3 regions of the Streptomyces sp. NPDC046727 genome follow, and region 2 is predicted to be linked to each of the others. Evidence: riboswitches for the same ligand, from Rfam matches in the RefSeq annotation. Region 2 holds a riboswitch; each other region holds the start of a gene.
What was found. Region 2 has a riboswitch for thiamine pyrophosphate ahead of thiC (phosphomethylpyrimidine synthase ThiC). Riboswitches for the same ligand answer to the same signal wherever they lie in the genome.

Region 1 (10,296 bases), on a different contig from region 2:
GCGCTGCAGTACATCGACCGCCTCGACCCCGAGCGGGAGCCCGGCCGGCTGACCTTCATCGTCCGCATGGGCGCCGACAAGATCCGCGACAAGCTCCCCGAGCTGGTCGAGAAGGTCACGGCGTCCGGTGCGACGGTGGCCTGGGTGACCGACCCGATGCACGGCAACACCTTCGAGGCGGCCTCCGGGCACAAGACCCGCCGCTTCGACGACGTGCTGGACGAGGTCAAGGGCTTCTTCGAGGTCCACAAGGCGCTCGGCACCCACCCGGGCGGCATCCACGTGGAGCTGACCGGCGACGACGTCACGGAGTGCGTGGGCGGCGGCGACGAGATCTTCGTCGACGACCTGCACCAGCGCTACGAGACGGCCTGCGACCCGCGGCTGAACCGCAGCCAGTCGCTGGACCTGGCGTTCCTCGTGGCCGAGATGTACCGGGACCAGTGACCGGGAACCGCTGAGCCACCCTGGGGCGCGGATCACATCCGATCCGCGCCCCACCCACTTTTGCGCGTGCCGTGGGATGGGTAAGGTTAGGTTTGCCTCACCGGAAAGCGGGATGGCAGGAGAATCAACGATCCCGTCGGGAGGTGAATCCGCGTGTATGTCTGCAGCTGCTTCGGCATCACCGAGGCCCAGGTCAAGCAGCACGCGGAGAACGGCGCCTGCACCCCGCGCCAGATAGCCTCCGCCTCCAAGGCGGGCACGGACTGCGGGTCGTGCGTGCGCCGGATCCAGGCCCTCCTCGGCCGGGGCGCCTGCCCCCGCCGGGAGCTGATCAACCGGCACGCCCCGGCTCTCGAACGGCTGGACGACGCGGCCTAGCCGCTCTGGGCCCGAAGCCGCTCAGTGCGCGCCCGGTCCCGACGCGTCGGGCTGGCTCTGCTCGATCACGGTCGAGAGGTAGAGCGCCTCGCCCAGCTTGTCCACGAGTTCCAGCTGGGTGTCCAGGTAGTCGATGTGGTGCTCCTCGTCGGCCAGGATGGCCTCGAAGATGTTCGCCGATGTGATGTCGTTCTTCTCCCGCATCAGCTGGATGCCCCGGCGCAGCCGGTCGATGGCCTCGACCTCGATCTGCCGGTCGGCCTGGAACATCTCGGTCACCGTCTGCCCGACCTGGACGTGGAACAGCCGCTGGTAGTTCGGCAGGCCGTCCAGCAGCAGGATGCGGTCGGTGAGCAGCTCCGCGTGCCGCATCTCGTCGAACGACTCGGCCCGCGTGTACTCGGCGAGCTTCACCCACCCCTTGTGGTCCTGGAGCTTGGAGTGCAGGAAGTACTGGTTGATCGCGGTCAGCTCGGCGGTCAGCTGTTCGTTGAGCAGTTCGATGACCTCGGGGTCGCCTTGCATGCGATGGACTCCTTCCGGGCAACTGGCATCAGTCGATAGCGCCGCATGATCGCACCGCCCGTGAAGATCGTCCAGTAAGTGCATACTTAGTAAGTAAGTGCTGGCTTACCCTAGTTGTCCGATTCGTCGGAGGGTGGTCAAGGGTACCGCCCAAGGTCTGTCAGGATGGATACATGGGTCATCCGGTGGAGCGAGAGTCTGGGGCAGCGGCAGGGTCCGAGCTTCCGCCGGGTCAGCGGCTCCAGCGTGGCTGGCCGGTCACGCACTACGGTCCCGTCCCGAAGTTCCGGCCCGAGCGCTGGGAGTTCCGGGTCTTCGGTGCCACCGCGGACGGTGACAAGCGGACCTGGAGCCACGAGGAGTTCACGGCCCTGCCGTACACCACCGTGGTGGCCGATCTGCACTGCGTGACGAAGTTCAGCATGATCGGCGCGGAGTGGGGCGGAATCCCGGCCCGCGCGATCCTGGACCTGGCCCCGCCGGCGCCGGATGTCACCCATGTGATGGTCTGGGCGGAGTACGGCTTCAGCTCGAATCTGCGCCTGTCGGACTTCGCCTCCGACCGTACGATCTTCGCCACCCACAAGGACGGCGAACTGCTCACCGCCGAGCACGGCTTCCCGGTCCGCCTGATCGTCCCCCACCTGTACGCCTGGAAGGGCCCCAAATGGGTCCGGGGTGTGGAGTACATGACCACCGACCGCCGCGGCTTCTGGGAGGAGCGCGGCTACCACAACATCGGTGACCCCTGGAAGGAGCAGCGCTACTCCTACCAGGAAGAGCCCGGGGACGGCCCCGAGCTCTGATTCCCGGCCTGCTCAGTGGTGGTACTGGTGCACCGCCGCGTGGCCCTTGCCCCGACCGATCATCCACTTGTTGACCGGGGTGGTCACGACGAAGGCGAGCACGAGCGAGGCCGCGAGCGAGATCCAGAACAGCGCGTCGCCCAGCATGGCGTCCATCGCGGACGGCCAGACCAGGATCACGCCGTTGTCGATCAGCTCCATCACGGCGATGGACAGGGTGTCCGCGGCCAGTGCCACCCGGAAGGCGCTACGGAAGTCGACGCCCGCCTTGAGTACCCCGCGCAGGGTGAGCGAGTAGCCGAAGAAGAAGGCCAGCACGATCGCCGTGATCATCGTCGGCAGGTTCCCCCACCCGAACGCCGTGCCGATGACCATGCCGAGCACCTCGCCGATGGCGCAGCCGGTGAGGCAGTGCAGGGTGGCCTGGGCGGCCATGGGCCAGGTGGCGGCGGACGCGTGGTGGTGCGCGTGCGCGCCGTGGTGGTGAGCGTGTGCTTCGTGGTGGTGAGCGTGCTCTGTGTGCTCTGCGTGTGCTTCGTGCTGCATGACTGCCCCCATGTCAGGTAACGGCTCCTGCGCCCAGCAAGAACCGTATACCCCCCAGGGGTATTCCCCAAGTGGTTATCCGTCGCGCAGTTTTTTCAGCCGCTCCACATCCGCCGCGTGCCCCTCCTTGCCGCCCGGCGTCTCGATGATCAGCGGGACGCCCTCGGTCGCGGGGTGGGTCATGAGCGCCCGGAACGGGTCCTCGCCGATATGGCCGGCGCCGATGTTCGCGTGCCGGTCCTTGTGGGCGCCCACCACATCCTTGGAGTCGTTGGCGTGGATCAGCTTCAGCCGGCCCTCGCCGACGGTGTCGACCAGCAGGTCGAGGGTCTGGTGCATGCCGCTCGGCCCGGTCAGGTCGTGCCCCGCCGCGAAGATGTGGCAGGTGTCCAGGCACACGCCCAGCTTCGGGTGGGCGTCCAGCGCCTCGAAGTACGGCCCGAAGTCCCAGGTCCGCGAGCACAGCGAGGCGCCCTGTCCGGCGGTGGACTCCAGGAGCAGGAACGGGTCGTCGTCGTGGATCAGCTCGTCCAGCAGCGGCAGCATGTGCGCGCGCACCTGCTTCAGCGCCACCTCCCGGGCCCGCCCGCCGGTCGCGCTCCCGGTGTGCACGACCACACCCAGCGCGCCGATCTCCCGCCCGCGCCGCAGCGAGTGCCTGAGCGACTCCACCGACTTCTCCACGGTCGCCTCGGTGTGCGAGCCGAAGTTGATCAGGTACGGGGCGTGCACGTACGCCGGGATCGACTGCTCGGCGCACGCCGCGCGGAAGGCCTCGTCCTGCCGCGGGTTCCCGGCGGGCGTGGCCCAGCCGCGCGGGTTGGCGACGAAGACCTGCACGGTCTCGGCCTTCAGATCGTGGGCGTACGACAGCCCGACGGAGTGCAGGCCGCCGGCCACGGGCACATGGCCGCCGACGGGGTTGCGGGGGAGGGAGGAGTAAAGCGGACTCACCCGTTCAGGGTGTCATGCCCGCCCGGTGCCCGAACCGCGGTCCCCGGTGACTCCGGTCACCGGATGGTGATCGTGATCGTCGACCCCTTGGGTGCCGTGTCGCCGCCGTCCACCGACTGCTCCTTCACGGTGTCGCCGAACAGCCCGAGCAGCCCGCGGTCCTCGTCCACCTTGAAGCCCGCGCCCTCCAGTGCCTCGTGGGCGTCGTCCACGCTGTCGCCGACCACGTCCGGGACCTCGACCATCTCCGGGCCCTTGGACAGCGTCAGCGTCACCGTGTCGCCCTCGGCGGCCTCGCTCCCGTCGCCCGGGCTCTGCGCGGCGACCTTGCCCTTGTCGTACTCGGAGTTGACCCGCGCGGTGGCGACCTTCACCTTCAGCCCGGCGTCCGTCAGCTCCTGCTTCGCGCTGTCCAGGTCGTCGCCGGTGACGTCCGGCACGTCGATCGGGCTGCCCTTGCTGACGACCAGGGCGATCGCCGAGCCCGCGTGCCGCTTGGTGCCCGCGTCCGGCGTCGTCCCGATCACCGAGCCCCTGGGGACGTCCTCGCTGAACTCGCGGGTGACCATGCCCGGCTCCAGGCCGTCCGCCTTCAGCCGCGCCCGCGCCTTCGCGAGCGTCTGCCCCCGCACGTTCGGCACGTTCACCGTCTCCGGGCCCAGCGACACGGTCAGCGTCACCGAGTCGTGGTCCCGGATCCGCGCGCCGGGCGCCGGGTCGCTGCCGATCACCGTGCCCCGCTCGACGGTGTCGCTGTAGGCGCGCTTGACCTGCCCGACGTCGAGCCCGGCCGCGTCCAGCCGCTCCTTCGCCTGTGCCTCGGTCTTCGCCAGCAGCGGCGGCACCTTGGTGAACTGGCCGGAGTTGATGTACCAGATCCCGACGCCCACGCCGAGCACCACGAGCACGGCGGCGAGCATCGCCAGCACGGCGCGCGGGGGCCGCGCCGGGCGCCGGCGGGGCGGCACGGGCGGGCTCTGGAAGCGGGCGGTGCGGTCGGTGCCGTCGCCTGCGGCCTGTGCCGGGACGTCCTCGTTCACGGGCAGCGGCCGGGGCACGGTCAGCGCGCGCGGGATCACGCTCGTGCGGTCCTCGGCGTTGTCGTGCGCCGCGGTCAGCGCCTGCGGCGGCAGTGTGTCCAGCTGCTCGTCGGTCAGCGGCCGACGGGCCTCGCGCACCTCGGAGAGGAGCGCCACGGCGTCGTGCGGCCGGATGTCCGGGTGGCGCGCGGTCGCCGACGCCACCAGCTCGTCCAGCTCGTACGGCAGCCCCGGCACGAGCGCCGAGGGCGGCGGCACGTCCTCGTGGAGGTGCTTGTAGAGCACCTGGGCCGGGGAGTCCCCGGAGTGCGGCTTCGTGCCCGTCAGCATCTCGTACAGGACCACCCCGCACGCGTACACGTCGACGCGCGGGTCGGTGGTGCCCTGCTCGATCTGCTCGGGCGCGAGATAGGACACGGTCCCGAGGACGGCACCCGTGGTGCTGGTCACCGTGTCCACGGAGCGCACCAGCCCGAAGTCGGCGACCTTCACCCGGCCGTCGTCCCCTATCAGCACGTTCTCGGGCTTCATGTCGCGGTGCACGAACCCGGCCCGGTGCGCGGCGCCGAGCGCGGCGAGCACCGGCTCCAGGATGTCCAGCGCGGCCCGCGGCTGCAGGGCGCCCCGCTCCCGCAGCACGTCCCGCAGGGTGCAGCCGGCGATGTACTCCATCGCCAGGTAGACGTACGACCCGTCGGTGCCCTGGTCGAAGACCTGCACCACGTTGGGGTGGTCGAGCCGGGCGACGGACTTCGCCTCCCGGATGAACCGCTCGACGAAGGACCCGTCGGCCGCGAGTGTCGGGTGCATCACCTTCAGCGCGAGCACGCGGTCCAGGCGGGTGTCCAGGGCCCGGTAGACCGTGGCCATCCCGCCGGCCGCGATGCGCGCGTCGACGCGGTAGCGGCCGTCGAGCACCTGCCCGACGAGGGGGTCCTGAAGGGTCGTATCCACGAGAGGGGAGTCTACGAGGACCGACCGACAGCCCTGCCCGTTCGTCCCTGATAGCACCGGGACTGAAGCCGACCTGTGACGCTTCGCACAAACCCGCGGCCGCCGACGGCGGGGGCCCCACGGGAATCAGAACGCAGGACGCTCAGGATCCAGCACGGCCAAGCCCTCCGCGGGAGACGACGCCTCCGCGAGATACCGACGGGGGATCCGCCCGGCCAGCCGGGCCAACCGGCCCCCCTCCACGGCAAGCCGCATCGCGGCAGCCATCCGCTCCGGCTCCTGCGCCCGCGTCACCGCGGAGGCGAGCATCACCCCAGCGCACCCCAGCTCCATCGCGAGCGCCGCGTCCGACGCCGTACCGGCCCCCGCGTCAAGGATCACCGGCACGCGCGCGTGCTCCACGATCAGCTGGAAGTTGTGGGGGTTGCGGATGCCCAGCCCGGACCCGATCGGGGAGCCGAGCGGCATCACGGCGGCGCACCCCACGTCCTCCAGCTTGCGCGCGAGCACAGGGTCGTCGTTCGTGTACGGCAGCACCGTGAAGCCGTCGTCGACCAGCGTCTCCGCCGCCTCCAGCAGCTCCACCGGGTCCGGCAGCAGCGTCCGCTCGTCGGCGATGACCTCCAGCTTGATCAGGTCGGTACCGAGCGCCTCCCGGGCCAGCCGGGCGGTCAGCACGGCCTCACCCGCGGTGAAACAGCCCGCCGTGTTCGGCAGCACCCGGATGCCGAGCTGCTCCAGCACCGACAGCACCGAACCGTGCACGGAGGGGTCCACCCGGCGCATCGCGACCGTCGTCAGTTCCGTGCCGGAGGCGACCAGCGCCCGCTCCAGCACCTCCAGGCTGGGCGCCCCGCCCGTGCCCATGATCAGCCGGGACGAGAAGGTCAGCCCACCGAGGACCAGGGGATCGTCGGCCATGGCTCAGCCCCCCTGCACGGCGGTGAGGACTTCGACCCGGTCGCCGTCGGCGAGGGCGGTCGTCGCCCACTGCCCGCGCGGGACGACGGTCTCGTTGACGGCGGCGGCCACCCCGCGCGGTGCCGCGGTCAGGGTCCGCACCAGCGCGTCCAGCGCGGTGCCGGGCGCGACCTGGCGGGGTTCGCCGTTGACGGAGACGGTGACGGAGAGGTTGGCGGAGAGGTTCATGCGGGCTGCTCCAGCTTGTCCGTCGTGTGCATGAGCGCGGCGCCGAACCGCCGCGGGGTGAACGGGCGTGCCTCCTCGGGGAGTTCACCGGTGACCAGCGCGTGCGCCAGCACGTCTCCGGTGACCGGGGTGAGCAGCACCCCGTTGCGGTAGTGCCCGGTGGCCAGCAGCAGCCCGGCCAGGCCGGACGGGCCGAGCAGCGGCGCGTTGTCGGGGGAGCCGGGGCGCAGCCCGGCCCGGGTCTCGGTGAGCGGCAGCTCGGTGATGCCGGGCACCAGCTCGTGGGCGTCGCGCAGCAGCTCGTACACGCCCCCGGCGGTGACCGTCGTGTCCCAGCCCAGCTCCTCGCTGGTGGCGCCGACGACCAGTTCGCCGTTCTCCCGGGGCACCAGGTAGACATGGCTGCCGCGCACCACGGCCCGCACGGTCCGGCTCAGGAACGGCGCGTACCGGCGCGGCACGGTCAGCCGCAGCACCTGCCCCTTGACCGGCCGCACCGGGGGCAGCAGCTCGTCCGGCACGCCCGTGAGCCGCCCGCTCAGGCTCCCGGCCGCGAGCACCACCTGCTCGGCGCGCAGCGCGGTGCCGTCCGCCGTGGTGACCCCGACGGCACGGTCCCCCGCCACGTCCAGCCGCTCGGCCCAGTCGCGGTGGAACACCACCCCGGACCGCTCGCACGCGGCCACCAGGGCCGCCGCCAGCCGGCGCGGGTCGATCTGGTGGTCGCCGTCGACCCGCAGCCCGCCGCGCACCCCCGGCGCGAGCATCGGCTCAAGGCGCCGGCAGTCCCGCCCGGACAGCCACTCCGACTCCAGGCCCGAGCGCTGCTGCAGCGCGTGCAGTTCGCGCAGGTGGGCGCGGTCGTCGGCGTCGAGCGCGACGGCGAGGGTGCCGCAGCGGCGGTAGCCGAGGTCGTGCCCGGTCAGTTCGGTCAGCTCGGCCGCGAACTCCGGGTAGCGGCGGGCCGACTGCAAGTTCAGGGCGAGCAGGGTCTCCTCGCCGTAGTGCAGTTCGGTGACCGCGGCCAGCATCCCGGCCGCGACCTGCGCGGCCCCGCCCCCGGGCTCGGGGTCCACCACGGCCGTGGCGAACCCGCGCTGCGCCGCGCGCCAGGCCGTGACCAGGCCGATGATTCCGCCCCCGATGACGAGGACGTCGGACGTACGTGACGACATGGGCGTCCAGCCCCTCCCTTCGCCGGCATGACCCGGATCAGGTTCGTACGGTCGGAGGCCGCCAGCCTCCCTCTCAGCCCGGTGCGTCCGGGCTCCCGCGAGTGCTTGTACGGTGGCCACCCTAGCCCGCCCCCCTCCTCACCCGTAAGGGAGCCCTGCTTCATGGCCCGGTCGCTCGACGGACTGATCCTCGCCCCCGTGGCGGACCAAGCCCCAGGTCAGGTGGGCACCCGCACCCGGTTCGCGTACCACGAGAAGGACGGCGGGATCTGGGCCGAGTACGCCGGCGGCGACGTCGTGCGCGGTCATCTGGTCGGCACCCGCGAGGGCGACCGGCTCGACTTCCGCTACGTCCAGCTGAAGACCGACGGCTCGACCTCCTCGGGGCACTGCATGTCCACCGTCACGGAACTGCCGGACGGGCGCGTGCGGCTCGACGAGACCTGGGAGTGGGAGTCCCAGCCCGGCTCCGGGACGAGCGTTGTGGAGCAGGTCACCGAGCACGCCCCCTGACTGACGGATCATCAATTGTCTATGGTGATCGGGTGAGCGAGCAGACAGCGCAAGAGGGCACGTCACCGGGGCGGCGCGTGGTCGTCGTCGGCGCGGGCATGGCCGGGGTGCAGACCGCGGTCGCCCTGCGGGAGCGGGGCTTTCCGGGCCCCGTGACCGTCATCGGCGCCGAGCCGCACCAGCCGTACGACCGGCCGCCGCTGTCGAAGGCCGTGCTGCTCGGCAAGGCCGAGGACTCCGCCTTCGACGTGGACTTCGAGTCCCTCGGGGTCGAGCTGCGGCTCGGCTGCGAGGTGCGGGGCCTCAGGCCCGCCGCGCACGAGCTGGACACCGAGGCCGGTCCGGTGCCGTACGACGTCCTGGTCCTCGCCACCGGCGCCGAACCGATCACCCTGCCCGGCACCGAGGGCGTGCCCGGTGTGCATCTGCTGCGCACCCTGGACGACGCCGAACGGCTGCGGCCCGTGCTCGCCCGGCAGCACGACATCGTGGTCGTGGGCGCCGGCTGGATCGGCGCCGAGTTCGCCACCGCCGCCCGCGAGGCCGGCTGCGCGGTGACCGTCGTGGAGGCCGCCGAACGCCCGCTGGCCGGCGCCCTGCCCGCCGAGGTCGCCGCACCCATGGCCGCCTGGTACGCCGACGCGGGCGCTCAGCTGCGCCTGCACGCGCGCGTGGAGCGCGTCGAGCCCGGCGAGGTGGTGCTCGCCGACGGCGCCCGGCTGCCCGCGGGCGCGGTCGTCGTCGGTATCGGCGCCCGCCCCGCCACCGCCTGGCTCGCGGGCTCCGGCATCGAGCTGGGCGCGCACGGCGAGGTCCTCGCCGACGCCCGTCTGCGCACCTCCCTGCCGGACGTGTACGCCGTCGGCGACTGCGCGTCGTTCCCGTCGGCCCGCTACGGCGAGCGGCTCCTCGTCCACCACTGGGACAACGCCCTGCAGGGGCCGCGCACGGTCGCCGCGAACATCCTCGGCGAGACCGACGTGGTCTACGACCCGGTGCCGTACTTCTGGTCCGAGCAGTTCGGCCGCTTCGTGCAGTACGCCGGCCACCACCCCGCTGCCGACCGCCTGGTCTGGCGCGGCGACCCGCAGGGCCCGTCCTGGACGGTGTGCTGGCTGCGCGAGGACCGCCTGGTGGCCCTCCTGGCGGTGGGCCGCCCCCGCGACCTGGCCCAGGGCCGCCGCCTGATCGAGGCGGGCCGCGCCATGGATCCCGAGGCCCTGGCGGACCCGGCACGGCCCCTGAAGGACGCCACGGCGGACTAGCACACCCTCCCACCTGGACCTGCCTGACTTCCGACTGTCAGTGGGGGATGGCAGGCTAGTTCCCGTGACCGAGATTGACGCAAAGATTGATGCTCTCGTCCCCGCCTGGCTCACCCTCCCCGACATCGCCGAGATGCTCGACGTCGAGGTGACACGTGTGCGGCAGCTGGTCAAGGAGGGCCAGCTCATCGCCGTACGCCGAGGTGAGAACCGGGCGCTGCACGTCCCCGCCGCCTTCATCGACGGGGACAAGGTCGTCAAGGGCCTGTCCGGGACCCTGACGCTCCTGCGGGACGACGGCTTCACGGTCGAAGAGATGATCGAGTGGCTCTTCACCCCCGACCCGACCCTGCCCGGCACCCCCGCGCAGGCCCTGAGCGAGAATCGCGGCACGGAGGTGAAGCGCCGCGCCCAGGCGCTCGCCGTCTGAGCCGACCCGCACCAGGAGGTGGCGTGCGGCCCCCACCACCTGCGCCCCGGCGACATCGTCCTGGTGGGCCCCGAGGAGCCGGCCGGTCCGCCCCTGCGGGAACGCGTGGTGCGG
Region 2 (10,296 bases):
CCAGGCCGTCTGCAGCCCGGCCGTGAGCGCGGCCAGGGAGATCGTCAGCGGGACGAACAGGAAGTGGTAGACGGTGGTGATGCCGAACTGCCAGCGCGCCAGTGTCTCCGGCGCCAAAGCCAGGTCCACGTCGTCACTCTCCTTACTACGCCGTGGTACAGCGGCGGTTTGCCCCTTTTACGGCACACATACAGGAGCAAACGGGACGCGCTTGTGAACGCGTTCACATTCACAAGCCATTATGACGCACTGATTTTCGGCCGCGGAAGGGGGGTCCCCCCTCTGCCTTCCCGTCAAGACCTTGGCAGCGACTTCAACATCTTGTTGAATTGCGCGCCATGCAGATACGCATTTCCTGGCCCGCGGGCAACATCACCGCGACCCTCGACGCAAGCACCCCGACCGCACAGGCCCTCGCCAAGGCGCTGCCTCTTGTTTCGACCGCGCACACATGGGGTGAGGAGGTGTATTTCGACACAGGCGTCTCTGTTTCCCGTGAAACGGACGCCCGTCAGATCGTGGAGCCCGGCACGGTGGCCTTCTGGACGGACGGCGACGCACTCGCCCTCCCCTACGGGCCCACGCCGATCTCGCGAGGTGACGAGTGCCGCCTCGCGAGCCCGTGCAACGTCCTCGGCAGCCTGGATGGGGACGCTCGCCTCCTGGCGACCGTACGAGACGGCGACCCCATCCGCGTGGAACTGATCGACGAGTAGCGCTCCCGCCGGGCTACAGGCCCTTGTGGAACGCCTCCGCCACCTTCAGGAAGATGTCGTTCGCCTCGGCCTCTCCGACCGTCACCCGCACACCCTCGCCCGGGAACGGCCGGACCACCACACCGTGCTGCTCACAGGCCTGCGCGAACGCGACCGTACGCTCCCCCAGCCGCAGCCACACGAAGTTGGCCTGCGTCTCCGGCACCGTCCAGCCCTGGGCCCGCAGCGCGTCGACCACGCGCGTGCGCTCGCACACCAGCGAGCCGACCCGGCCCAGCAGCTCGTCCTCGGCCCGCAGCGAGGCGATCGCCGCTTCCTGCGCGAGCTGGCTCACCCCGAACGGCACCGCGGTCTTGCGCAGCGCCGCCGCCACCGGCTCATGGGCGATCGCGAAACCGACGCGCAGCCCGGCCAGCCCGTACGCCTTGGAGAAGGTCCGCAGCACACAGACGTTGGGCCGCTTCCGGTACAGCTCGACGCCGTCGGGCACCTCGGGGTCGCGGATGAACTCCCGGTATGCCTCGTCCAGGACCACCAGCACATCGCTGGGCACCCGGTCCAGGAACCGCTCCAGCTCGGCCCGCCGCACCACCGTGCCGGTCGGGTTGTTGGGGTTGCAGACAAAGATCAGCCGCGTCCGGTCGGTGATCGCCTCCGCCATCGCGTCCAGGTCGTGCACATCGCCCGGCGTGAGCGGCACCTGCACCGACCGGGCCCCGCTGATCTGCGTGATGATCGGGTACGCCTCGAAGGACCGCCAGGCGTAGATCACCTCGTCACCGGGGCCGCTGGTGGCCTGGATCAGCTGCTGGGCGACACCCACCGAACCGGTCCCGGTGGCCAGGTGGGAGAGCGGCACGCCGAAGCGCTCGGACAGCTCGTTCATCAGCCCGGTGCAGGCCATGTCCGGGTAGCGGTTGAAGTCACAGGCCGCTGCCGACACGCTCTCCAGCACACCCGGCAGCGGCGGGTACGGGTTCTCGTTGGAAGACAGCTTGTAGGCGACCGGACCGCCGGCCGCGGCCGGCTTGCCCGGCTTGTAGGTGGGGATACCCTCCAGCTCGGCGCGCAGCTTGGGGCTCGTCTCGCTCACCGCAGTCCTCCTCACGACCACCGGCGACCCGTCGACACCGCCGGCTTCCAATACTCCTCACCTTATGAGGATTCGGCGCCGCTGCGTACAGGTGCGTGAGGGCCAGGAGTGCGGGCACCCTCCCAGGACGAGCTGCGTCCCGCACTCCCACCGGCATCAAGGGCATCACCGTACGAAGGCGTACGTTTCGGGGGGCGCGCCGTACATATATCTACGCGCCGGTGGCTTGCGCCGTGGCGCGCATCCCCCGTGAAGGTGAGTTGAGACCTCTTCGAGACATCGGGCACTTGGCAGGCCCACACGCGTTGACAAGTCACGTCTTACTATTGAAGCAGTCAACTTCCTTTCATTCCAAGGAGGTTGACCCCCCATGACCATGCAGAAACGTGCCTGTCAACGCGTGCATATGCGTCCGCACTACCCCACCGCATGAGCCCTACTATCGGCTCGCCATGACAGCAGCAGGGAAGCACCAGGTGAGCCGCGCGGAAACCTCACGTCGAGGCAGCCGGCCGGGTCGGGCGGGCATCAGAGACGTCGCCGCCGCCGCCGGGGTCTCCATCACGACCGTGTCCGACGCTCTCAACGGCAAGGGCCGGCTCCCGGATGCCACCCGGCGCCATGTCCGCGAGGTCGCCGACCGGCTGGGGTACCGACCCTCGGCCGCCGCCCGCACCCTCCGTACCGGCAAGTCGGGTCTGATCGGCCTGACCGTGACGACGTACGGGGATGAACCTTTCACCTTCACGGAGTTCGCATACTTCGCCGAGATGGCCCGGGCCGCCACCTCGGCCGCGCTCGCCCGCGGCTACGCCCTGGTCATTCTCCCCGCGACCTCCCGCCATGACGTCTGGTCCAACGTCGCCCTGGACGGCACGGTCGTCATCGACCCCTCCGACCAGGACCCGGTGGTCAGCGAACTCGTCCGGCAGGGCCTGCCCGTCGTCTCCGACGGCCGCCCGGCCGGCTCCCTCCCCGTCACCGCCTGGGTCGACAACGACCACGAGGCCGCCGTGCTCGGCATCCTCGACCACCTCGCCGACGCCGGCGCCCGCCGCATCGGCCTGCTCACGGGCACCTCGACGGACACGTACACCCACCTGTCGACCACCGCCTACCTGCGCTGGTGCGACCGGGTCGGCCAGGACCCGGTCTACGAGGCCTACCCGGCGCACGACCCGTGCGCGGGCGCCGTCGCCGCCGACCGGCTGCTCGCCCGCCCCGACCGGCCCGACGCGGTCTACGGGCTGTTCGACCCCAACGGCACCGACCTGCTCGCCGCCGCCCGCCGCTACGGCCTCCGCGTCCCCGACGACCTGCTGCTGGTGTGCTGCAGCGAGTCCACCGTGTACGCCAGTACCGAGCCGCCCATCACCACGCTCTCGCTGAAGCCGCGCCGCATCGGCACCGCCGTCGTCCAGCTCCTCATCGACGCCATCGAGGGCGTCGAGTCCGACCAGCCGGTCGAGCAGGTGATACCGACCGAACTGATCGTGCGCACCTCCTCGCAGCGGCGGTCCCCGCGCACGACGGTCAGCCCGCCGCGGACACCGGACGACAAGTAGCGCCGCTCGCCGCATCGGCCGGTACGGGCCCGGCCGGTGCGGCACGGAGACCGGCCGGCCGAGGGCTCGGCCGGCCGACAGCTGGTCGAACATCTGCCCAAACGGGGCGAAAGCCGCGGTGAACTGGAGTCTTGTTCCGATTCACCACCCCTGGGTCATCACACGGCGCGACGCGCATTCCTATGATGGGCCCACGACACCGCGGACCGCTGCGACCAGGCAGTCCGAAGCGGTTCAGATGCGGCGCGATGGTGGAGGGGTCTGATGACTCAGGGGGCCGGTCAGGGACCCGAGGCGGAGCGGACGGCGACGCTGCGCGACTTCCGGGTACCCGCGTACGTCCACGAGACCGGTCCGTACGTCCGTAGCGTCCACCCCGGCAACGCCGTCCCGGCCGCCGACGAGGCGTACCCCGAGGGCTACACCCCCACCCAGCGCGACCTGCCCGTCATCAACCGCGGCGACACCCTCCAGGTCCCCGTCGAGCCCGCCCCTGCCCCCGCCTCCCCGGCACCGCAGCCCGCGACCGGGCCCGGACCGCTCTACGTCGTCGGCGACGTCCACGGCTACCTGGACGAGCTGGTGGCCGCCCTGCGGGCGCAGGGCCTGATCGACGCCTCGGGCCAGTGGTGCGCGGGCACCACCCGGCTGTGGTTCCTCGGCGACTTCACCGACCGCGGCCCGGACGGCATCGGTGTCATCGACCTGGTCATGCGGCTGTCCGCCGAGGCCGCCGCGGCAGGCGGCTACTGCAAGGCCCTCATGGGCAACCACGAGCTGCTGCTGCTCGGCGCCAAGCGGTTCGGCGACACGCCCGTCAACTCCGGCGCGGGCACCGCCACCTTCCAGGCGGCCTGGCTGCTCAACGGCGGCCAGAAGACCGACATGGACCGCCTCCAGGACCACCATCTGCAGTGGATGGCCCGCCTCGACGCCGTCGAGGAGGTCGACGGCTATCTGCTCATCCACTCCGACACGACCGCCTATCTCGACTACGGCGACTCCATCGAAGCGGTCAACGACACCGTCCGCGAGACTCTGACCCGCAACGACGCGGACGAGGTCTGGGATTTGTTCCGCAAGTTCACCAAGCGCTTCTCCTTCCGGGACGAGGGCGGCGCCGACGCCGTGCGCTCCCTCCTCGATACGTACGGCGGCACCCGGGTCGTTCACGGGCACAGCCCCATTCCCTACCTCCTCGGCGAAGTCGGCTCCGAGGACGGCGAGGAGGGAACCGGCCCGGTCGTCGAGGGACCGCACATCTACGCCGACGGGCTCGCCATCGCCATGGACGGCGGCGTGACCATGGCCGGAAAGCTACTGGTCCGGCAACTCCCCCTGGATATCTGACCGTTCCGCGGGCAGGCGCCCTCCGGCTGCGTACACCCAGGTCGGCACGCAATTTCCGGCAACCCCTGTCACCGTGCGCCGTCACGGCTCTACCATCGGCTTATCCGTAGCAGGCTCCCCTCCGTTTCTGCCCGACGGCTCGCCGGCGTGCGAGCCCCAAGCCCTACGGAGCATCGGGGGATGCACATGAACAGCGTTCCGCAGCACCTGCAGAGCGAGGACCGCCAGGAATTCGAGCGGCTCCTCGATGAGGCGCTGCGCTCCGCACCACACCGACCGGAACTGGCCGCTGTCGGACAGCGGCTCAACGCCGAACAACTGCGCACCATGGCGCTCAACGCCTCCGCCCTGATCACGGCAGCCGCGGCGGCCGAGTACCAGCACTACGTCAGGGTCCGCGACGAGCTGCGCCACCCGGCGCTGTCCGTCCCGCCCGCGGCCGACAACTCCGATGCCCTCGCCCCGGATCCGGCCGCCGCGGACCTCGCCACCACCCTCGGCGAAGCCGCCGAGAGCACCGGCGCGGGCGCCATCGCGGTCATCGCCGTCCTGGCTCCCGTCCTCTCCGGAACGGCCGCGATGATCTTCTTGCTCGTCGGCTACATCCTGAAGATGCTGGACCCCGGGCACACCCTCGCCCGGACCATGCTCACCACCGGCTGGGTGTTCGGTGCCATCACCGCGGCGGCGATCCTCGTCGCGGCCGTCGGGCTGCTGCTCACCGCCCTGCGCAACAGCGATCCGGCGGACGCCCGGGCACGGGACACGGCGCACGAGGAGCTGGCCAGGGCCCGGGAGGCATGGCGGAACGCTCTGCTGGAGCGCGGCATCCTGCCGTTCCTCCGGGAGGCACTGGCCGAGCCCGGCCCCACCGCCGTGCGCCACACGGCCCCACCCGCCCCGACCGGTCGCATACCGCGCCTGGGCTACGGCCGCCCAGGCTTCAGCAGCCCCGACGACGGCGCCGCGTCCGGCCGCCCGAACTACACCAGCCCCGACTACACGAGCCCCGACTTCGGCGGCCCGGAGCACCGGCCCGAGTGACCGGGCCCTGCTCCGAGCAGCCCCGTCTCATGCCCCCGTGCCGCCCCAGCCGCCCGCCTACGGGACGGCCGGCGCGGCGAGTTCACCGTGCGCGAGTCAGTCGGCGATCGGCAGATACACCCGGTTGCCGGCAGCCGCGAACTCCTTCGACTTCTGTGCCATGCCCTGCTCGATCTCGGCCCGGCTGCCACCGTGCTCCCGCCGGATGTCCTGCGAGATCTTCATGCTGCAGAACTTCGGACCGCACATGGAGCAGAAGTGGGCCGTCTTGGCGGGCTCGGCCGGCAGGGTCTCGTCGTGGAACTCCCGTGCCGTGTCCGGGTCCAGGGCGAGGTTGAACTGGTCCTCCCACCGGAACTCGAAGCGGGCGTCGGACAGCGCGTCGTCCCACTCCTGCGCGCCGGGGTGCCCCTTGGCGAGGTCCGCGGCGTGCGCGGCGATCTTGTAGGTGATGACGCCGGTCTTGACGTCGTCCCGGTTGGGCAGGCCCAGGTGCTCCTTGGGCGTGACGTAGCAGAGCATCGCCGTGCCCCACCAGGCGATCATCGCGGCACCGATGCCGGAGGTGATGTGGTCGTACGCCGGCGCGATGTCCGTGGTCAGCGGGCCGAGCGTATAGAACGGAGCTTCATCGCAGATCTCCTGCTGAAGGTCGATGTTCTCCTTGATCTTGTGCATCGGGACGTGCCCGGGGCCCTCGATCATCGTCTGTACGTTGAAACGCTTGGCGATGCGGTTGAGTTCCCCGAGCGTCTTCAACTCCGCGCACTGCGCCTCGTCGTTGGCGTCCGCGATCGAGCCCGGGCGCAGGCCGTCGCCCAGCGAGTACGTGACGTCGTAAGCGGCGAGAATCTCGCACAGCTCTTCGAAGTTCTCGTACAGGAACGATTCCTTGTGGTGCGCCAGGCACCACGCGGCCATGATCGAGCCGCCACGCGAGACGATGCCGGTCTTGCGGTTGGCGGTGAGCGGGACGTACGGCAGCCGGACGCCCGCGTGGACGGTCATGTAGTCCACGCCCTGCTCGGCCTGCTCGATGACGGTGTCCTTGTAGATCTCCCAGGTCAGGTCCTCGGCCCTGCCGTCGACCTTCTCCAGGGCCTGGTAGAGCGGCACCGTGCCGATGGGCACGGGGGAGTTGCGCAGGACCCACTCGCGGGTGGTGTGGATGTTCCGGCCGGTGGACAGGTCCATGACCGTGTCGGCGCCCCAGCGGGTCGCCCAGGTCATCTTCTCGACCTCCTCCTCGATGGAGGACGTCACCGCGGAGTTGCCGATGTTGGCGTTCACCTTCACCAGGAACCGCTTGCCGATGATCATCGGCTCGATCTCCGGGTGGTTGACGTTGGCCGGGAGCACGGCCCGGCCCGCCGCGATCTCCTCGCGGACCACCTCGGGCGAAACGTTCTCCCGGATGGCCACGTACTCCATCTCCGGCGTGATCTCGCCTCGGCGGGCGTACGCGAGCTGCGTCACCGCCTGGCCACCGCGACCCCGTCGCGGCTGGCGCGGGCGTCCGGGGAAGACCGCGTCCAGGTTCCGCAGCCCGCCGCGCGGCGAGGTGTGCTTGATCCCGTCGTCCTCGGGACGAACCGGACGGCCCGCGTACTCCTCGGTGTCGCCGCGGGCGATGATCCAGTTGTCCCGCAGCGGCGCCAGGCCCCTGCGGACGTCCGTGTCGACGAGTGGATCGGTGTACGGGCCCGATGTGTCGTACAGCGTGACCGACTGCCCGTTGGTGAGGTGCACCTGGCGGACCGGCACCCGCATGTCGGGGCGCGAGCCCTCGACGTACGCCTTGTGCCAGCCGATGGACTTCCCGGCCTCCTGGGACTTCTCGTCCTGAACGGAGGCAGGCGTGCGTGCGTCCTTGTTGGTCATGAGACCTACTCCCTACGCCGGCATTACCCGGTAACAGGTTCGGCGGTCGACGCAGCGGATTCCGTCTGCCGACGTTTCCTGTGGAACATCGCTCGTTCCACGTGAAACATCGCGTCTACGGAGGTCAGCGCCCTCTCAGCCCGGTGCTCCGAGCTCCCGCGTGTGCAAAGGTGCCTCCACGCTAGCGTTATTTGTGGCGCGGTGAACAGTGGGCCCCCACCGTTCTTGCGATGATCGGGCGGTGACCAGGATGGAGCAGTACCCCCACCAGCCGCCCGAGCCGCTCCGCCGAGCGGGCTCGGGCGAAGGCGTCGGACACGGCCACGGAGCCCCTGAGGGCGGCCGTGAACCTGGGCACGGGCCGGGGCACTCGCACGGCCACACTCACAGTCACGGCCCCGCCGCCCCCGTCTCCAAGCACCTGCGCAAGGTCATCGCCGCGATCCTGGTCCCCTTCACCGCGGCGGTCCTGGTCGGGCTCGTGGTGCTCTGGCCCGGAGAGGCACCGTCGCACAAGCGCACCGGCGTCGGCTTCGACCGGCAGACCCAGCAGGCAACGGTCACCCGGGTCGTAGAGGTCAGCTGCAAGTCGGTGAACGCCTCCGGCGTCCCCCCGACCGGGGACACCTCCACCGCCGAAGGCACATCGGCGCAGCAGGAGGCCAACGGCACCTGCAAGAAAGCGACCGTCCGGGTCGACACCGGCAAGGACAAGGGCCGTACCTTCACCGAGGTCGTGCAACCTGACCAGTCGCGGCAACTGCACCAGGGCGAGAAGGTCGTGGTCGCCTACGAGCCCTCGGCCCCCAAGGAACTGCAGTACGCGGTGACCGATGTGAACCGGCAGTTCCCCATGTCGCTGCTCGCGGGGATCTTCGCCGTGGCCGTGGTCGTGGTGGGCCGGCTGCGTGGTGTCATGGCGCTGATCGCGCTGGCCGTGAGCTTCCTGGTGCTGACGCTGTTCATCCTGCCGGCGATCCTGCAGGGGGCGAACCCGCTGGTGGTGGCCGTGGTCGGATCGAGCGCCATCATGCTGATCGCGCTGTACATGTGTCACGGACTGTCGGCCCGTACGTCGGTGGCGGTGCTCGGCACGCTGATCTCGCTCCTGCTGATCGGTGTGCTCGGCTCACTGTTCATCGGCTGGGCCGCGCTGACCGGCAACACGGACGACAACACCGGCCTGATCCACGGCCTGTACCCGTCGATCGACATGAGCGGTCTGCTGCTGGCCGGCGTCATCATCGGTTCGCTCGGCGTCCTGGACGATGTGACGGTGACCCAGACGTCGGCGGTCTGGGAACTGCACGAGGCCAACCCCTCGATGGGCTGGCGCGGGCTGTACCGGGCGGGCATCCGCATCGGCCGCGACCACATCGCGTCCGTGGTCAACACGCTCGTGCTCGCCTACGCCGGTGCCGCGCTGCCGCTCCTGCTGCTGTTCTCGATCGCGCAGAGCAGCGTCGGGACCGTGGCCAACAGCGAGCTGGTGGCCGAGGAGATCGTGCGCACGCTGGTGGGCTCGATCGGTCTGGTCGCCTCGGTCCCGGTCACCACGGCGCTGGCCGCGCTGGTCGTGTCGGCCGACCGGCCCGGCCCGGACGGCAGGGCGCCGGCCGGGGCCCAGCCCGCGCCCGCGCGGGGCGGGCGGGGGCGGCGCCGGAAGCGGTGAGTGCGGCGGGGGCGGGCGCCCGCCCCCTGCAGAAGCGTTCCTGCACGGTTCCACGTGGCACGGCGGAGCGTCCAGTGTCACTTGCCGTAACGCTTCAGCCGGCGCTCTGCTCCTCGGCCAGGATGCGGTCCAGAGCCTCGTCGAGATGGGCGTCGAAATCAGCGAGCGCACCCTCCTGACCGAGCGGCACGAGCTTGTCCGTGCGGTCGAGGAAGGCCACGAGCGGTGGCGCCGACGAGCGGAACAGGGCCTGGTCGCCACCGACCTGAAGCCGGATCAGCACCTCGCCCAGCACCTCGGAATCGGCGGGGGCGATGCGCACATCGCCCTCCCCGCACGGGCGGCCGACCCCGTCGATCAGCAGCTCCCGCCCGAAGGCCCAGGTCACCGGGGCATCACCGGGCAGATGAAAGGTGAGCCGCACGGCATAGGGATCACTTGTCTCGTAGCACAACTCCACCGGGATACGGAAGGAGAGATCCTCCGACACGAGAAAGCTCATCATGACTTCTGCTTGTACGGACTCGCGCATCGCCTACCCCGATATGACATCGACTGGCCGGGATTGATCCCTCTGACCGTGGTCAAATCTTGCTGAACGTACACGGCAGATCACAAGGAGTAAGATTTCAGATACTGATAGAGAGCGCGAGAGCCCCCAGGTGCCGCCCGATCTCCGCCTGCAGCCGCTGGGCCGCGGGAAGCAGCCGGTCCGCCTGATGGGCGGGGAGGGAGATGGCCATGGTGGCCGCGGTGGTACCGACCGTGATCGGGATCGCCGCGCAGACCGTCCCGACCGCGTACTCCTGACGCTCCACCGCGGTTTCCATCCGCCGCATCCGGGCCAGCCGGCGCAGCAGCGCGTCGTTGTCCCGCACGGTGTACGGAGTGAGGGGCTGCACGGGATACCGGGCGAGATGGTCGCGTCGCGCGTCCTCGTCCAGCTGGGAGAGCAGGCACTGCCCGATCGCGTGC
Region 3 (10,296 bases), on a different contig from region 2:
CGCTGGTCCAGTCCCGGGCGTACCGTTCCCGCACGCTGCTGGACAGCGGCTTGATGTCGAGAGAGTCATGGCGCCTCTCCCGCGCACTGAGCTCACGCTCGGCGGCCAATCTGTTGTCAGCGCCCTCGACTGTTCGTTCGTACTCGGGGCCGAAGCGTTCGCGTAGGTGGCGGCGGCGCATGTACAAGAAGGCTGCCGTGGCGACGAGAGCGATCACCACTACGACGGGGATGATAATTGCCAGAAGTGTCCCTGTTGACATTGCGGTCGAGCCCCCTTGATCTGCCCGTTATGCACCACTTGGTACCCGTATGCCCCTGGTGTTGCGGCCAAAACGGGGTTCAGCGCGCCACCCAACGGCGGCAGCGGCCCATCCGATCGAGGGCAGGTCGTGTCGAGTCCCTCGCCCGACGACGAGCATGAGCGGCCCCAGCAACAGACTGCCCTCGACGTGGATGCCGAGGAGCGGCATCGTCCCGCCGACAACCCGATCTGCTGCCCGCCTGAGCCGGCGGCGCCGGTTCTGCCTACCCTCGATACAGGGGGTGACCAACCCGGAAAAGGACCGCCATGGACCTCCAGCTCAAGGGCAGGGTCGCCGTCGTCACCGGAGCGAGCAAGGGCATCGGCCTCGCCATCGCCGATGCGTTCGCCCGTGAAAGCGCACATGTCACCGTCGGCAGCCGGAGCATTACTCCCGAGCTCAAAGGGCTCCACGAGAAGTACGGCGTCACAGCAGTCCCGGTCGACCTGTCCACCGCAGACGGACCGGGCGCACTCGTCCGACACGCGGTGGACCAGTACGGCAGGGTCGACGTCCTGGTCAACAATGTGGGTACCGCGACGCCCCGTCCGAGCTTCCTGGACATCGACGACGCCGAGTGGCAACGGATCTTCGACATGACCCTGTTCAGCGCGGTCCGGGCCAGCCGCGCTGCGCTTCCTCACCTGCTGGCCGTGGACGGGGGTTCCATCATCAACATCAGCTCCATCAACGCGCGTCTACCCTTCCCCATGGTCGTGGACTACTCCGCGGCCAAGGCCGGGCTGAGCAGCCTGACAAAGTCGCTGTCCGAGGAGTTCGCACCGCGAGGCGTCCGGGTCAACGCGATCGCCCCGGGGCCGGTTCGCACTCCCTTCTGGACCGCGCCGGGCGGCTTCGCCGATGCCACGGCAGCCCAGGCCGGCACCACCGCGCAGGAAGCCATCGATGCGGTCGTGCCGCAGAGCATGGGCATCTCCACAGGACGCGTCACCGAAGCTCACGAAGTCGCCGATCTGGCTCTCTTCCTCGCCTCCCCGCTCGCCGGCAACATCACAGGAGCCGAGTTCACCATCGATGGCGGCCAGGTCAAGACATTGTGATCTCTTGCCCCTGCCTGCACACCCGGTTGCCGAGCGCCGGGCGGTAGGGATCGAAAGATGGCGCCGTGACCTGGTCCTACAGGGTGACGACCACCGATGACAGTCGTCCGGAGCGACAGCTCCAGGTCACCCATGTGGATCTGCGACACTGGTACAGCCATGCCTAAGCCCGGAGAACTCACTTTCGTCGCCCCGCGCGGAGCCAAGAAGCCGCCGCGGCATCTCGCCGACCTCACGCCCGCCGAGCGCAAGGACGCGGTGGCCGGGATCGGTGAGAAGCCGTTCCGTGCCAAGCAGCTCTCGCAGCACTACTTCGCGCGGTACGCGCACGACCCGGAGCAGTGGACCGACATTCCCGCCGGTTCGCGTGCCAAGCTCCAGGAAGCCCTGTTCCCGGAGCTGATGACCGTCGTCCGGCATCTGTCCACCGACGAGGGGACCACCCGCAAGACGCTGTGGCGGCTGTTCGACGGCACGCTGGTCGAGTCCGTGCTGATGCGGTATCCGGACCGGGTCACCATGTGCATCAGCTCGCAGGCCGGATGCGGGATGAACTGCCCGTTCTGCGCGACCGGGCAGGCGGGGCTGGACCGGAATCTGTCCACCGCCGAGATCGTCCACCAGATCGTCGACGGCATGCGGGCCCTGCGGGACGGCGAGGTGCCGGGCGGGCCCGCGCGACTGTCCAACATCGTCTTCATGGGCATGGGCGAGCCGCTCGCCAACTACAACCGGGTCGTGGGTGCCATCCGGGCCCTCACCGATCCCGCGCCCGACGGCCTCGGGCTCTCGCAGCGAGGGATCACGGTCTCGACCGTCGGGCTCGTGCCGGCCATCCACCGGTTCGCCGACGAGGGCTTCAAGTGCCGGCTCGCGATCTCCCTGCACGCCCCCGACGACGAGCTGCGCGACACCCTCGTCCCCGTGAACACGCGGTGGAAGGTGCGCGAGGTGCTGGACGCCGGGTTCGAGTACACCGAGAAGAGCGGTCGCCGGCTGTCCATCGAGTACGCGCTCATCCGGGACATCAACGACCAGGCGTGGCGGGGGGACCGGCTCGGGCGGCTGCTCAAGGGCAAGCCCGTGCACGTCAACCTCATTCCGCTGAACCCGACTCCGGGGTCCAAGTGGACCGCGTCGCGGCCCGAGGACGAGAAGGCGTTCGTCGAGGCCATCGCCGCGCACGGGGTGCCCGTCACCATCCGGGACACCCGCGGTCAGGAGATCGACGGAGCCTGCGGTCAGCTCGCGGCCACCGAGCGGTAATCTGACCGGGTCCACATATCTTCATATTCCGACAGGGGAGCGCCACAGCGCTGAGAGTGCGGCGGACAGGGCCGCAGACCCTCTGAACCTCGCCCAGGTCATTCTGGGTAGGAAGTTCGGTCATCACTCATGCTGTTGCGCCCTGCCCGGGTCCGTCCCGGGCAGGGCCGCGTTCTTCCTGGCCAACCCCAGGAGGACACTCACATGCACACCAAGACCCTCGTGGCTGCGGCGGTCGGCCTCGGCCTGATCACCTTGTCCGCGTGCGGATCGACGGACGGCAAGGGCTCCGCGGACTCCAAGACCGTGACCCTCGTCAGCCACGACTCGTGGTTCGTGTCCAAGAACGTGCTCAAGGACTTCGAGAAGCAGTCCGGGTACAAGGTCAGGGTCCTGCCGACCGGCGACGCCGGGCAGGCCGTCAACAAGGCCATCCTCACCAAGGACAACCCGCAGGGCGACGTCTTCTTCGGCGTCGACAACACCCTGCTGTCCAGGGCTCTCGACAACGGGCTGTTCCAGTCCTACGAGGCGAAGGGGCTCGGCACGGTCGGGGCCGCCTACCAGCTCGACAAGGACAAGCACAGGGTCACCCCGGTCGACTACGGCGACATCTGCGTCAACTACGACAAGGCCTGGTTCAGCGAGCACAAGCTGACCCCGCCGCAGTCCTTCGCCGACCTCGCCAAGCCCGCGTACAAGAACCTCCTCGTCACCGAGAACGCGGCCGCCTCCTCGCCCGGCCTCGGCTTCCTGCTCGGCAGCGCGGCGCAGTTCGGCGACGAGGGCTGGCAGGGCTACTGGAAGAAGCTCAAGGACAACGGCGTCAAGGTCGTCGACGGCTGGGAACAGGCCTACCGCCAGGAGTTCTCCGGCTCGTCCGAGGGGAAGAAGGCCGGCGGCGACCGGCCGCTCGTGGTGTCGTACGCCTCCTCCCCGCCCGCCGAGGTGATCTACGCCAAGAAGCGGCCCAGCACCGCCCCGACCGGCGTCGCGACCGGCACCTGCTTCCGGCAGATCGAGTTCGCCGGGCTGCTGAGCAACGCGAAGAACACCGAGGGCGGCAAGGCGTTCATCGACTTCCTGCTCTCCAAGGAGTTCCAGCAGGACATGCCGCTGAACATGTTCGTGTACCCGGTCGTGAAGGGGGCCGCCGTGCCCGCCGACTTCACCGAGTACGGGCCGGCCGCCAAGGATCCCGAGACCATGGCCCCGGACAAGATCGCCGCCAACCGCGACCAGTGGGTCAAGTCGTGGACCTCGCTCGTACTGAAGTAGCCGGCACCCGGCGGGGAAACGCGGCGCGGCTCGGGCTCATGGCCCTGCCCGTCGCGTTCTTCGCGCTGTTCTTCGCCTGGCCCGTGGCCGCGATCGTCGCGCGCGGGCTGAAGGCGGACGGCGCCTGGCAGTTCGGGCGGATCGCGGACGTCGTCACCCAGCCGGACCTGAGGCACGTGCTGTGGTTCACCACCTGGCAGGCGCTCGCCTCCACCGCGCTGACCCTGCTCCTCGCGCTGCCCGCCGCGCATGTCTTCGCCCGCCTCGACTTCCCGGGCAAGCGGCTGCTGCGGGCCGTGGTCACGGTCCCCTTCGTCCTCCCGACCGTCGTCGCCGGCAGCGCCTTCCTGGCGCTGGTCGGCCGGGGCGGCCTGCTGGACGAGGTGTGGGGAGTACGGCTGGACACCACGGTGTGGGCGATCCTGCTCGCCCACGTCTTCTTCAACTACGCGGTCGTCGTACGGACCGTCGGCGGGCTGTGGGCCCAGCTCGACCCCCGGCAGGAGGAGGCCGCGCGGATGCTGGGCGCCTCGCCGCTGACGGCCTGGCGGAAGGTGACCCTGCCCGCGCTCGCGCCCGCCGTGGCCGCCGCCGCGCTGATGGTGTTCCTGTTCACCTTCACCTCCTTCGGCGTCGTGCAGATCCTCGGCGGGCCCACCTTCTCCACCCTCGAAGTGGAGATCTACCGGCAGACCTCCGAGGTCTTCGACCTGTCCACGGCCGCCGTCCTCACCCTCGTCCAGTTCGTCGCGGTCGGCGCGATCCTCGCCGTGCACGCCTGGACGGTACGGCGCCGGGAGACCGCCCTGAGGCTGGTGGACGCCTCCGTCACCGCCCGCCGGCCGCGCGGCGCCGGGCAGTGGGCGCTGCTCGCCGGGGTCCTCGGCACCATCGCCCTGCTGCTGGTCCTGCCGCTCGCCGTCCTCGTCCGCCGCTCGCTCGACGCGCCCGGCTTCGGCTACTACCGGGCGCTGGCCGACGCGGACGGCGGTACGTTCCTGGTGGCGCCCCTGCACGCCGTGTGGACCTCGCTGGAGTACGCCGTCGCCGCCACCGCCATCGCCGTGGTGATCGGAGGGCTCGCCGCCGCCGCGCTGGCCCGCCGGGACGCGGGCCGCCTGGTGCGCGGTTTCGACGCGCTGCTGATGCTGCCGCTCGGCGTCTCCGCCGTGACCGTCGGCTTCGGCTTCCTGATCGCCCTCGACAAGCCGCCGCTGGACCTGCGCCAGTCGTGGATCCTGGTGCCGCTCGCCCAGGCGCTGGTCGGCGCCCCCTTCGTCGTACGGACCATGCTGCCCGTGCTGCGCGCGGTGGACGTACGCCTCAGGGAGGCCGCCGCCGTGCTCGGGGCCGGGCCCTGGCGGGTGTGGCGGGAGGTGGACCTGCCGCTGGTGCGGCGCGCGCTGCTGGTCGCCGCCGGGTTCGCGTTCGCCGTGTCGCTGGGGGAGTTCGGCGCGACCGTGTTCATCGCGAGGCCGGACAACCCGACCCTGCCGGTCGCCGTGGCCCGGCTGCTCAGCCGCCCCGGCGATCTCAACTACGGCCAGGCGATGGCCCTTTCGACCATTCTGATGGTGGTGTGCGCCGCCGCTCTGCTGCTCCTGGAGCGGTTGCGCACCGACCGGACGGGGGAGTTCTGATGCTGCTGAGCCTGGACGCCGCGACCGTGCGCTTCGGCGGGCGGGCCGTGCTCGACGCCGTCGGCCTGGAGGTCGCCGAGCACGAGGTGGTGTGCGTCCTCGGACCCAGCGGCAGCGGCAAGTCGACGCTGCTGCGGGCCGTGGCCGGGCTCCAGCCCCTGTCCGGCGGACGGGTGCTGCTCGACGGCCGGGACCAGACGGGCGTACCCGCGCACAGGCGGGGCGTCGGGCTGATGTTCCAGGACCACCAGCTGTTCCCGCAGCGGGACGTCGGCGCGAACGTGGCGTTCGGGCTGCGCATGCACGGCGTCGCCAAGGGCGAACGGGGCACCGAGGTCGGGCAGTTGCTGGAACTGGTCGGGCTGCCGGGGGCCGCCCGGCGGGCCGTGGCCTCCCTGTCCGGCGGCGAGCAGCAGCGGGTGGCCCTCGCCCGGGCGCTCGCGCCCCGGCCCCGGCTGCTCATGCTGGACGAGCCGCTCGGCCAGCTGGACCGCTCGCTGCGGGAGCGCCTGGTGGTCGAACTGCGGGAGTTGTTCGGCCGGTTGGGGACGACCGTGCTCGCCGTCACCCACGACCAGGGCGAGGCGTTCGCACTGGCCGACCGGGTGGTGGTGATGCGGGACGGGCGGATCGCGCAGTCCGGGACGCCCATCGAGGTGTGGCAGCGGCCCGCCGACGCGTTCGTGGCCCGCTTCCTCGGCTTCGAGAACGTGGTCCCGGCGACCGTCGCCGGTACGGCCGCCGACAGCCCGTGGGGGAAGCTGCCGGTGCCCGACGGCTCCGCGCAGGGCGGCCGTACGGTTCTCGTCCGGCCCGCCGGGGTCCGGCTGGTGCCGGCCGACCAGGGCCTGCCCTGCACGGTGACCGCCCGCACCTTCCGGGGCACCCATGTGGCCGTCCACCTCCAGCCGGCGGACGGCCCGCGCCTTGAGGCGGCCTGTACGCTCCGGGACGCGCCGGAGCCGGGCGCCTCGGTCGGCGTCGAGTTCGACGTGGCCGAAATCGTCGTGCTCGACTGAGCACCCGCCCGTACGCTGGGGGCATGCCTCCGCTCGCGCATGACCGCTACTGCCGGGAAATCGCCCACCAGGTCGCACAGTTGCGGGCCGTGGTGACCTCCGGTGCCGATCTGTCCGCGACCGTGCCGACCTGCCCCGACTGGTCGCTGGAGGAGCTGGTCCGGCACGTGGGCGGCGCCCTGCGCTGGGTGGACGCCGTCGTGCGCGGCCGGGCCCAGGAGAACATCCCCGAGGAAGACGTTCCGCTGGCCGGCGGGCCGGAGAAGCGCGGTGACGCGGCGGCCCTGGACCAGTGGCTCGCGGACACCGGCGAGCTGGTCGTCGGCGCCCTCCGGGAGGCCGGCCCCGACACCCGGGTGTGGGGCTGGGCCGGGGTGCTGAACGCCGGCTTCTGGGCCCGCCGCATGGTCTGCGAGATCACCGTCCACCGGGCCGACGCCACGCTCGCCGCCGGACTGCCCTACGAGGTGGCACCGGACATCGCGGCGGACGTGCTGGACGAGTGGCTGCAGCTGGTGGAGTGGGTGCAGCACAACGCGCCGCACGACGCGGCGAGGGACCTGCGCGGGCCGCACCGCTCGATCCATCTGCACGCCACCGACACCGAACCCGCCTTGAACGCCGAGTGGCTCGTCGAACTGGGCGAGGACGGGATGAGCTGGCGGCGCGGCCACGAGAAGGCCACCGTCGCCCTGCGCGGCCCGCTCACCTCGGTGCTGCTCGCCTTCTACCGTCGACTGCCGCCGGACGGCCCCGGCCTGGAGGTGCTCGGTGACCGGGAGCTGCTGGAGTTCTGGCTGGAGCGGACCACGTTCGGCTGACGCATGCGACCGCGGCCCGTCCCCTGGGGATAGGGGGACGGGCCGCGGCGCGTTGTGCGGGTGAGGCGTCAGCCGTTGCGGCTCGCCCCACGGCGGCGCATGCCGAACCAGACCGCGCCACCGCCGACGACGACCAGGGCCGCCGCGAGCCCGGCGATCAGGCCGGTGTTGGAGTCGGCGCCGGTCTCGGCGAGGTTGGAGTCACCGGCGGCCGGGGACGGCGCGTTGTCCGAGGTGCCCGCCGGGGCGGAGCTGGACTCGGAGGCCGACGGGGCCGGGGTCGCCGGCTCGGCCGGCGCCGCCTTGGACGGGGACGGGGACGGCGTCGTGCTGGCCGACGGCGTCGGGGTCTGGCTCTCGGTCTTGCAGGCGGTGGAGGGGGTCACCAGGTCGGGCTGGATGTCCTCGTCGACGGCCTTGTCGGCCTTGACGTGGACCCGGTAGGTGGCGTTCGGCTTCCAGTCCTCCGCGAAGGTGATCCGGGTGCCCTCCTTCGACCCCTTGACCGGCTGCTCGCCGACCTTGGTCTCGATGCCGCCGACGCCCTTGAGGAAGACGGTGACGGTGGCGTCCTTGGCGGAGGGGTCCGTGTCGGTGACGACGATGACGCCCTTGTCGCCGTCGCACTTGGCTTCGGCGGAGAAGTCCTTGATGCTGCACGCGAGAGCGGAGCCGGACAGGCCCAGCACCAGCGCCGTCGACCCGGAGGCGACACCCAGGAGATGCGCGGCACGGCGTACGCTACGGCGAGTCATGGACAACGTTTGTCCTTTACAGAGTGCAATTGCGGGGGGTGGCGGGGGAGTTGGGGCGGAGGATGAGGCGAGGCCCCAGCAACCCCGGGAGGCTCACAGGTTTATAAGTGCTCCGTAAGAAGTGTCAACGCATATGCCGTCAACGGTCGTTGACTTTGCCCGCTTATTAACCACCCGGACGTTTCACCGGTACGGCCGGTCATACCGACGGCCCGCACGCGGAACCGGGCGTGCGGGCCGTGCCGGTGTCGAGTCGTGGGGTCAGCCCTGGACGGCCGCCGGGTCCATCCACATGATCTCCCAGGTGTGGCCGTCGAGGTCGTCGAAGGCGCGGCCGTACATGAAGCCGTGGTCCTGGGTCTCGCCGCTGGCCGTGCCGCCGGCCGCGATCGCCTTGTCGACCAGCTCGTCCACCTTCTCCCGGCTCTCGGCGCTCAGACAGACCAGCACCTCGCTGGTGGTCGTCGCGTCGGCGATCTCCTTCTTGGTGAAGGTCGCGTAGAACGGCTTGGTCAGCAGCATCGCGACGATGGTGTCGCTGATCACCACGGAGGCGGCCTTCTCGTCGCTGAACTGCGGGTTGATCGAGTAGCCGAGCTCCGTGAAGAACTTCTTCGAGGCGTCGAGGTCGTTCACGGGCAGGTTCACGAAGATCATCTGCTGGTACATGCGGGCCTCTCCCGTCGGGGTCGTGCGCGGTTCATCGCGTTCGGTGGGTAGACCGGCGCCCCGCCGCGGACTCATCGGTGACCGCGGAACTTTTTCGCGGCTCGTCCGTCAGCCGGCCAGGGGGAGGGCGGACAGCGCGGCGATCCCCAGGGTGAGCGGGCCGAACAGGGCCAGCAGGGCGAGCGCGCGGACGGCGGCGGCCATGCGCAGCACGGGGGCGGGCGCGCCGAGGCGGAGCAGCGCGGCGGTGGTGTCGGCGCGGCACTGGCGGGCCTCCACGGCCGCGGTGAGGAGGGTGGCCACGGTGGAGCCGGCGACGACGAGCGCGGCGAGGAAGGACAGCGGGCCGAGGGCGCGGGCCGAGCCGTCGTACAGGACGGTCATGGCGTACCCGGCGGACGCCACCGCGCAGACCACGCCGAGGGGGCGGCCGATCCGGGCGGCCTCCGACATGAGGCCCCGCCCGGCGAGCAGCCGGAGCGCACCCGGGCGGCTGCACTGGAGGAGCCGGCCGCAGAGGTGGGTGAGGCCGGGGGAGGCCAGGACGATCCCGGTGCCGGTGAGGAGCCAGCCGAGGAGCACGGCGAGGGAGGGGGCGGGGGCGGAACGGCCGGCGTAGGCCTGCACGGCGAGGCCGGCGGTGAGGAGGGCCACGCCCCAGGGGAAGTCGGCCGGGGTCTGGAGGGGAGAGCGGAGGGTGGTCCGGTCGGCGTCCGGGAGCGGGGGGTCGGGGTCGGCCCTGCCGCCCGGCGCCGGCGGGGTGCCGTCCTGCTCCGGGACGGGAGCCGCCCCGGCGGCAGGGCCGGCCGCGGATCCGCCACCGGCCCGCCCGCCGTCGTCGGCGTGCCGCGCGGGCCGGCGGCCGGGGTGCTCGGCGCGGTCCGCCTTCTCCTCCGTGCCCTCGGCGCCGCGGCTCCCTCGGCCCCGGCCGCCGAAGCGCGACCCGAACCTTCCGTACGCCCCGAACGTCTCCCGCTCCGGCGCGTTGCCGTGCGCCCCGAAGCGGCCGAACTTCCTGGGGCCCAGGGGAACCGGCCGGGGGTCCTTCGGCTGGAGGGCGACCGCCACCGTCGTGGCCGCCGTGGCCGGGAGCAGGGCGAGGAGGGTCAGGGCCGCCGGGAGGGGGAGGGGGGCGCCCGCCGCCAGGAAGTCCGCCGCCGCGCCGTCGAACGGCATCCCCGTCAGGTCGCCGCGCAGGTGCAGGAAGACCAGCAGGGCCAGCAGCGAGCCCAGGGTGCAGGACAGGGCCGTGGTCAGGGCGGAGACGGCCATGAGGCGGGCGGGGCCGAGGCCGACGGCGGACAGGCCGGTGCGGGGCCGGGTGCCGGGGTCGGTGCGGGCGACCGCGACCGCGAGGTGGACCGTCGCGGCGAGCGGCACCGCGCACCAGGCCAGGCGCAGCGCGGCGGCGCCCGCGTTCTCCGGGTGGATCAGGGCGTAGCCGAGGCAGGACAGGAGGAGGAAGCCGGTGCCGGCCGAGGCC

Region 1: linked by a shared signal. The riboswitch ahead of thiO (glycine oxidase ThiO) and the one ahead of thiC (phosphomethylpyrimidine synthase ThiC) in region 2 are both predicted to bind thiamine pyrophosphate.
Region 3: linked by a shared signal. The riboswitch ahead of ABZ937_RS20440 (thiamine ABC transporter substrate-binding protein) and the one ahead of thiC (phosphomethylpyrimidine synthase ThiC) in region 2 are both predicted to bind thiamine pyrophosphate.

What each region holds. Positions count from the first base shown of each region.
Region 1 covers NZ_JBEYYR010000033.1:42,832-53,127, forward strand. The annotation lists gene ABZ937_RS31965 (class II 3-deoxy-7-phosphoheptulonate synthase) at 1-447, shown strand, start outside; gene ABZ937_RS31970 ((2Fe-2S)-binding protein) at 601-825, shown strand; gene bfr (bacterioferritin) at 847-1,350, opposite strand; gene ABZ937_RS31980 (sulfite oxidase-like oxidoreductase) at 1,524-2,156, shown strand; gene ABZ937_RS31985 (DUF4396 domain-containing protein) at 2,169-2,702, opposite strand; gene ABZ937_RS31990 (deoxyribonuclease IV) at 2,778-3,656, opposite strand; gene pknB (Stk1 family PASTA domain-containing Ser/Thr kinase) at 3,713-5,650, opposite strand; gene ABZ937_RS32000 (thiazole synthase) at 5,777-6,571, opposite strand; gene thiS (sulfur carrier protein ThiS) at 6,575-6,799, opposite strand; gene thiO (glycine oxidase ThiO) at 6,796-7,974, opposite strand; TPP riboswitch at 7,972-8,083, opposite strand; gene ABZ937_RS32015 (hypothetical protein) at 8,137-8,487, shown strand; gene ABZ937_RS32020 (FAD-dependent oxidoreductase) at 8,520-9,752, shown strand; gene ABZ937_RS32025 (Rv2175c family DNA-binding protein) at 9,817-10,182, shown strand.
Region 2 covers NZ_JBEYYR010000023.1:85,956-96,251, reverse strand. The annotation lists gene ABZ937_RS26265 (cytochrome ubiquinol oxidase subunit I) at 1-129, opposite strand, end outside; gene ABZ937_RS26260 (cyclophilin-like fold protein) at 339-716, shown strand; gene hisC (histidinol-phosphate transaminase) at 730-1,809, opposite strand; gene ABZ937_RS26250 (LacI family DNA-binding transcriptional regulator) at 2,262-3,374, shown strand; gene ABZ937_RS26245 (metallophosphoesterase) at 3,639-4,724, shown strand; gene ABZ937_RS26240 (hypothetical protein) at 4,905-5,768, shown strand; gene thiC (phosphomethylpyrimidine synthase ThiC) at 5,865-7,649, opposite strand; TPP riboswitch at 7,642-7,819, opposite strand; gene ABZ937_RS26230 (YibE/F family protein) at 7,900-9,321, shown strand; gene ABZ937_RS26225 (SsgA family sporulation/cell division regulator) at 9,416-9,853, opposite strand; gene ABZ937_RS26220 (IclR family transcriptional regulator C-terminal domain-containing protein) at 9,951-10,296, opposite strand, start outside.
Region 3 covers NZ_JBEYYR010000015.1:120,760-131,055, reverse strand. The annotation lists gene ABZ937_RS20455 (hypothetical protein) at 1-262, opposite strand, end outside; gene ABZ937_RS20450 (oxidoreductase) at 571-1,365, shown strand; gene rlmN (23S rRNA (adenine(2503)-C(2))-methyltransferase RlmN) at 1,525-2,631, shown strand; TPP riboswitch at 2,655-2,763, shown strand; gene ABZ937_RS20440 (thiamine ABC transporter substrate-binding protein) at 2,836-3,909, shown strand; gene ABZ937_RS20435 (iron ABC transporter permease) at 3,948-5,549, shown strand; gene ABZ937_RS20430 (ABC transporter ATP-binding protein) at 5,549-6,568, shown strand; gene ABZ937_RS20425 (maleylpyruvate isomerase family mycothiol-dependent enzyme) at 6,592-7,389, shown strand; gene ABZ937_RS20420 (LAETG motif-containing sortase-dependent surface protein) at 7,458-8,144, opposite strand; gene ABZ937_RS20415 (VOC family protein) at 8,406-8,813, opposite strand; gene ABZ937_RS20410 (hypothetical protein) at 8,922-10,296, opposite strand, start outside.